Regions from separate parts of the Lelliottia amnigena genome, predicted to be linked through region 2. Evidence: predicted binding sites of a transcription regulator. Region 2 holds the regulator's gene; the other holds the start of a gene.
What was found. Region 2 encodes Fur, which represses iron uptake genes when iron is present. Its sites were predicted from a motif close to ATAATAATGAGAACNACTATCAA; they were not measured.
Positions count from the first base shown of each region.

Region 1 (3,726 bases), 1.6 Mb from region 2:
ACGGCATCGCGTGAAACCGAACGCTTCTTCCTGGACGTACAGGAACAGTTCCCGAAAGTCACCGCACAGAAGGTGATCGTGAGCGAAGCGGGGGCATCGGTCTATTCCGCGTCCGAACTGGCTGCGCTGGAATTCCCGGATCTGGACGTTTCCCTTCGCGGCGCCGTCTCTATCGCCCGTCGTTTACAGGATCCGCTGGCCGAGCTGGTGAAGATCGATCCGAAATCTATTGGTGTGGGTCAGTACCAGCACGACGTCAGCCAGACCCAGCTGGCGCGTAAGCTGGATGCGGTAGTGGAAGACTGCGTGAACGCCGTTGGCGTGGATCTGAACACCGCGTCCGTCGCGCTGCTCACCCGCGTGGCTGGGTTGACGCGCATGATGGCGCAAAATATCGTCTCCTGGCGTGATGAAAACGGACAGTTCCGGAACCGTCAGCAGTTACTCAACGTCAGCCGTCTCGGGCCAAAAGCCTTTGAACAGTGCGCGGGTTTCCTGCGTATCAACCACGGCGATAACCCACTGGACGCCTCAACGGTTCACCCGGAAACGTATCCGGTGGTGGAACGCATTTTGGCCGTCACGCAGCAAGCGCTGAAAGATCTGATGGGCAACAGCGCGGAACTGCGCAACCTGAAAGCCGTCGATTTCACCGATGAGCGATTCGGTATCCCGACCGTTACTGACATCATCAAAGAGCTGGAAAAACCTGGCCGCGACCCGCGTCCTGAGTTTAAAACGGCGAAATTTGCTGAAGGTGTGGAGACGATGAAAGATCTGCTGCCTGGCATGATTCTGGAAGGCGCAGTCACTAACGTCACCAACTTTGGCGCATTTGTCGATATCGGCGTGCATCAGGACGGTCTGGTCCATATTTCTTCCCTGGCGGATAAGTTTGTTCAGGATCCGCATACCGTAGTGAAAGCGGGCGACATCGTGAAGGTGAAAGTGCTCGACGTGGATATGCCGCGTAAGCGTATCGCGCTGACAATGCGTCTGGATGAGCAGCCTGGCGAAACCAACGCACGCCGTGGCAACGGCGGTGGTGCACGCGAACAGGCGCGCCCGGCGGCAAAACCGGCGCAACCGCGCGGTCGCGACGCCCAGCCCGCAGGCAACAGCGCGATGATGGACGCGCTCGCTGCGGCGATGGGTAAAAAGCGTTAATTCTGCATCTCACCCTCCTCCTGAAAAGGCGGAGGGTTATTTATGCAATGTGGAACCGATTGCATATCCGTATTTAAACCGACAATTATCACTTCGTTAACAAATAAGTGATTTCCCTCTCACTTGCAAAATCATTAAATATTGAGCAAGGTCAAACTGTCCGCGAATTAATAGCCATAACAACATTACGTCACATTTTAAATATTGCTGGTAGAAACCATTCTCATTATCATTGCATCTGTTGATTATTTAACCTTCGGTGAAAGTGGTGTCTATGCAATTCACACCAGACAGTGCCTGGAAAATTACCGGTTTTTCCCGCGAAATTAGCCCGGCGTATCGTCAGAAACTGCTGTCATTAGGCATGTTGCCTGGCTCGTCCTTCCAGGTCGTTCGCATTGCGCCGTTGGGCGATCCAGTTCATATCGAAACCCGACGCGTTAATCTGGTCCTGCGCAAAAAAGACCTCGCCTTATTAGAAGTCGAAGCCTTAACCCGATAAATCGCCAGTCGTTATTCCGAGTCTACAACAATGAAAAAATTAACCATTGGCTTAATTGGTAATCCTAATTCCGGCAAGACAACGTTATTCAATCAGTTAACCGGCGCACGTCAGCGCGTGGGAAACTGGGCTGGCGTAACGGTCGAACGTAAAGAAGGTCATTTTTCAACGACCGACAATCTCGTCACGCTCGTTGATCTGCCCGGGACCTATTCGTTAACCACGATTTCGTCGCAGACCTCGCTCGATGAGCAAATTGCCTGCCACTATATTTTGAGTGGTGATGCGGATTTACTGATTAACGTCGTCGATGCGTCCAATCTCGAACGTAACCTTTACCTGACGCTGCAATTGCTCGAGTTGGGCATTCCGTGCATCGTTGCGCTAAACATGCTCGACCTGGCAGAAAAACAGCAAATTCGCATCGACATCGACGCGCTTTCCGCTCGCCTTGGCTGCCCGGTTGTACCTCTGGTGTCGACCCGCGCACGGGGTATTGATGCCTTAAAGCTGGCCGTCGATCGTCACTCGCAAAATACCGATCTCGAGCTGGTGCATTACGCCAAACCGCTGCTGCAAGAAGCCGATCATCTGGCGCAGGAAATGGCGCAGACGATGCCGCAAAAACAGCGCCGCTGGCTCGGTCTGCAAATGCTGGAAGGCGATATTTATAGCCGTCGCTATGCAGGCGATGCCGCGCAGAAGCTGGATCTTTCCCTCGCACGACTCAATGAACAACTCGACGATCCGGCGCTGCATATCGCCGATGCGCGCTATCAAAGTATTGCCGCCATTTGCGAAGTGGTCAGTAACACGCTGACGGCGGAACACAGCCGTTTCACCGCAGCTGTCGATAGAATTATTCTGAACCGTTTTCTCGGCCTGCCGGTATTCCTGCTGGTGATGTATTTGATGTTCCTGCTGGCCATTAACATTGGTGGGGCGTTACAACCGCTGTTTGATGTGGGGTCGGTGGCTATCTTTATTCACGGGCTGCAATGGGTTGGCTACACGCTGCACTTCCCGGAATGGTTGACCATTTTCCTGGCTCAGGGGATTGGCGGCGGGGTTAACACCGTACTGCCGTTAGTACCGCAAATTGGCATGATGTATCTGTTCCTCTCTTTCCTTGAGGATTCAGGTTATATGGCCCGCGCGGCATTCGTCATGGATCGTCTGATGCAAGCGCTCGGTTTACCGGGTAAATCCTTCGTTCCGCTGATTGTTGGATTTGGCTGTAACGTGCCGTCGGTGATGGGCGCGCGTACGCTGGATGCGCCTCGCGAGCGCTTGATGACCATCATGATGGCACCGTTTATGTCTTGCGGTGCGCGCCTGGCCATTTTTGCCGTATTTGCTGCGGCCTTCTTCGGCCAGCAAGGCGCGCTGGCGGTCTTCTCGCTGTATATACTCGGCATCGTGATGGCAATTCTCACGGGTCTGATGCTCAAACACACCATCATGCGCGGCGAAGCGTCACCCTTTGTGATGGAACTGCCGGTTTATCACGTTCCGCACGTGAAAAGCCTGCTGATCCAAACCTGGCAGCGTCTGAAAGGCTTTGTTTTACGTGCAGGTAAAGTGATCGTGATTGTCAGCATTTTCCTGAGTGCGTTGAACAGCTTTACGCTCGATGGCAAAGCCGCAGATAACATCAACGACTCTGCCCTGGCCTCCGTCAGCCGTGTCATTACTCCGCTGTTCAAACCGATTGGCGTCCACGAAGACAACTGGCAAGCGACCGTGGGGCTATTCACCGGCGCGATGGCGAAAGAGGTGGTCGTCGGTACGCTGAACACGCTCTACACGGCAGAAAATATTCAGGAAGAAGCGTTCAACCCAGCGGAATTCCATCTCGGCGATGAGCTGTTCGGGGCGGTCGATGAAACCTGGCAGAGTCTGAAAGGCACCTTCAGCCTGAGCGTCCTGGCTAACCCTATCGAAGCCAGCAAAGGCGATGGCGAGATGGCAACAGGCGCGATGGGCGTGATGAGCGAGAAATTTGGCAGCGCGTCAGCGGCTTACAGCTACCTGATTTTTGTGTTGCTCTACATCCC
Region 1 is NZ_CP077236.1:1,419,630-1,423,355, forward strand. It holds gene I6L74_RS06800 (Tex family protein) at 1-1,167, shown strand, start outside; gene feoA (ferrous iron transporter A) at 1,442-1,669, shown strand; gene feoB (Fe(2+) transporter permease subunit FeoB) at 1,700-3,726, shown strand, end outside.
Region 1: feoA (ferrous iron transporter A) is a predicted target of Fur. The motif match lies at 1,378-1,400, and genes of this name have one in related genera.

Region 2 (3,726 bases):
AGAATAAACTGGATCCTTGCAGCCGGGCGGCAGAATGGTCAACATAATACCCTAACCTGACATACGTAAAAAAAGAACTTTGCCATGAAATTGAATAGCCGAGCGCAATCTGCACAATCGCCGAACAATAATTCTCCCATCGTACTGGTTCACGGGCTTTTTGGCAGCCTCGATAATTTGGGCGTGCTCGCGCGCGATCTGGTTACCGATCACAATATTCTGCAGGTCGATATGCGCAACCATGGGGTTTCACCGCGCGATCCAGAGATGACGTATGCGGCGATGGCTCATGATCTACTGGATACGCTCGATGCGAATAACATCGAAAAAGCGACGCTGATTGGCCATTCAATGGGCGGTAAAGCGGTGATGGCCCTGACGGCGATTGCGCCAGAGCGCATCAACCAGCTGGTGGTGATTGATGTAGCACCTGTGGATTACGATGTGCGTCGACACGACGAAATTTTTGCGGCGATCAACGCCGTCACTGAGGCGGGCGTTGCAACCCGTCAGCAGGCTGCGGCGATTATGCGCGAGCATTTAGATGAAGAAGGCGTGGTGCAGTTTCTGCTGAAGTCGTTCGTCGAGGGCGCGTGGCGGTTTAACGTCCCGGTTCTGTGGGATCAATACGATAACATTGTTGGCTGGCAGCCAATTCCAGCCTGGCAGGCCCCTACGCTCTTTATTCGCGGCGGCAATTCACCGTATGTCACAGAAGCCTATCGCGATACGCTGCTGGCGCAATTCCCGCAGGCGCGTGCGCATGTGATTGCCGGTGCAGGCCACTGGGTTCACGCCGAAAAACCGGACGCGGTGCTGCGCGCCATCCGCCGTTATCTCTCTGAGAACGCGATTTGATTAAAATGTCAGCGACTGGACGCCTGTTGGCCTCCAGTCGTTGGCGTGCTGATATCAGTAATGTATGATGTCGCGCTCATCGCCCCGGCAATAGCAGGGCCGCTCGTTTTCCCCGAAGTCTCTGAATCATGGCCAAAGAACAAACGGACCGTACGACATTAGATCTGTTCGCGACTGAACGTCGACCGGGACGACCTAAAACCAATCCGCTTTCGCGCGATGAACAGTTGCGCATCAATAAGCGAAACCAGCTTAAACGCGACAAAAGTCGTGGGCTTAAACGCGTCGAGTTAAAACTCAATGCGGACGCAGTCGACGCCCTAAGCGAACTGGCTGAGGCCCGTGAAATCAGCCGCAGCGAGCTGATCGAAGAGATGCTTATGCTGCAACTGCAGGCATTGCGCCATTCACAGTAAAAGTCTGAAAAATCGCCCTTACCCCACTTTCATGTAGCACAGAGTGCAGTCCCGCGTGATAGCTGTTTCCGCTGACTTCTCTGTTCTGCTATGATTGCCCTCATCCGTGGACAATTTGTGCCACCATACCATTAAGTTTCAAGAGGTTATTTTACTCATGGCAATCATCGGCATTTTCTTCGGCAGCGATACCGGTAATACCGAAAACATCGCAAAAAACATTCAAAAACAGCTAGGTAAAGACGTTGCCGACGTCCATGACATTGCGAAGAGCAGCAAAGAAGATCTCGAAGGTTACGATATTCTGCTGCTGGGCATTCCAACCTGGTACTACGGCGAAGCACAGTGTGACTGGGACGATTTCTTCCCAACGCTGGAAGAAGTCGACTTTAACGGTAAGCTGGTCGCGCTGTTCGGTTGCGGTGACCAGGAAGATTACGCAGAGTATTTCTGTGATGCGCTGGGCACCATTCGCGACATCATCGAACCGCGCGGCGCGGCGATTGTCGGTCATTGGCCAACGGCGGGTTATCACTTTGAAGCGTCTAAAGGCCTTGCGGATGACGATCATTTTGTGGGCCTGGCGATTGACGAAGACCGTCAACCAGAGCTCACCGCAGAACGCGTAGACAAATGGGTTAAGCAGATCCGCGAAGAACTTCACCTCGACGATATCCTGAATGCCTGATTGATCGTGCGGCGCTGCAAAACTGTTGCGCCGCATTGATAGGTAATTCCAATTAAAATAATTGCTACAAATTTTTAACTTTTGCTTTCATACCTGTACAATATCCCAGGTTAAAGTGGATGCCTTCGCTCAACTTTGTTGGCGATACCACGTTTTTATAAGCATACTTTGCTTGAGACTTGCAGTTTTCATTTAGGCATGGCAGTTCTATAATGAAACGCATTATCCCAAGTGCATTTTCTGTCACTTCTTCTTTAGAAGTGAATCGTTTAGCAACAGGACAGATTCCGCATGACTGACAACAATACCGCATTAAAGAAGGCTGGCCTGAAAGTTACGCTTCCTCGTTTAAAAATTCTGGAAGTACTGCAAGGGCCGGACAATCACCATGTCAGTGCGGAAGACTTGTATAAACGTCTGATCGACATGGGCGAAGAGATTGGCCTGGCGACCGTTTATCGCGTTCTGAACCAATTTGATGACGCCGGGATTGTCACCCGTCATAATTTTGAAGGCGGTAAATCCGTTTTCGAACTGACACAACAGCATCACCACGATCACCTCATCTGCCTGGATTGCGGCAAGGTGATTGAATTTAGCGATGAATCTATCGAATCTCGTCAGCGTGAGATTGCCACTCGTCATGGTATCCGTCTGACCAACCACAGCCTGTACCTCTACGGTCACTGTGCTGAAGGCGATTGCCGCGAAAACGATCACGCGCACGACACGAAATAATCGTTTTTCATACACTGAGCCAACCTGACGGTTGGCTTTTTTTTGCCTGCTATAAATAAAAAACCCGGTTGTGCGCCATCCAACTCACATCAGGATGGCGCACAGCCGGGCGTGGCAAAAGAGGATTACTTGCTGTTATTGCTGCGAATCTCCTGCCAGATCTTGTCACAACGCTTTGCCACTTCCTGATCGTTGCCGGTTTGACGCGCCTGGATACAGGCCTGGTAATCCAGCACCCGCACATTTTCCTGCGTCGCAAACTGCTCGTGCGCTTTCTCTTTTTTCAGCACATTCAGCACGCTCTGGCAGGCTTCAATTTTTTCTGGCGATCCTTCGGCGGTGTTAATACAGGCGCTGTAGGCCTCTTTCAGTCGAGAGTCTTCTTTTGGTGCCTGCGGTTGTGCGCAAGCGACCAGTCCCGATGCAAGCATCGCGACGATAACACATTTTTTCAGCATATCAGTCTCCATTCCGGCGGGATGGGGGGAATCATCCCGCCGGCGCGTTCATCAGAAAATGGTGAAGGGTGCGATGACCATGAATTTCACGTCACGCTCGTCCTGGAAGATGTTGCCGTAACCGCCCGAGTAGCTTGGAATGTCGGAATGGTTGTCGTATTGAGTGAAGTGCAGTTTAAACATCGTGCCCTTCGCGCGACCGTCCTGAAGCGTGTAGATGGCATCGAGGCTGTATGAGGACTCTTTCAGGCGATAGTTCGGATCGTAGTAAGCGTCCGGCGTCGCCATATCAGCAGGTTTTGCGTCCCATGCATACGCGTAAGATGCACCAACTGCCCAGCCCGGCAGATTCCAGTTTTTCAGGTCATACATGGCACCGAAGAATACGGCTTTCTCGCCATCGGCGTTGAAATCCGAACGGTTATCCCACCAGATATCCAGGCGACCATTTGAAGATGCGTAGGTCGGCGTCATACGCTGCAGGAAGTAGCCCTGCTGACCTTCGGCCTTCACGTATGTCCCTTCCAGGCGTAAATCAACCTGCCCGATTTTGTAGCCAAAGGTCAGC
Region 2 is NZ_CP077236.1:3,058,365-3,062,090, reverse strand. It holds gene ybfF (esterase) at 85-858, shown strand; gene ybfE (LexA regulated protein) at 987-1,274, shown strand; gene fldA (flavodoxin FldA) at 1,432-1,962, shown strand; gene fur (ferric iron uptake transcriptional regulator) at 2,254-2,700, shown strand; gene chiQ (ChiQ/YbfN family lipoprotein) at 2,826-3,155, opposite strand; gene chiP (chitoporin ChiP) at 3,210-3,726, opposite strand, start outside.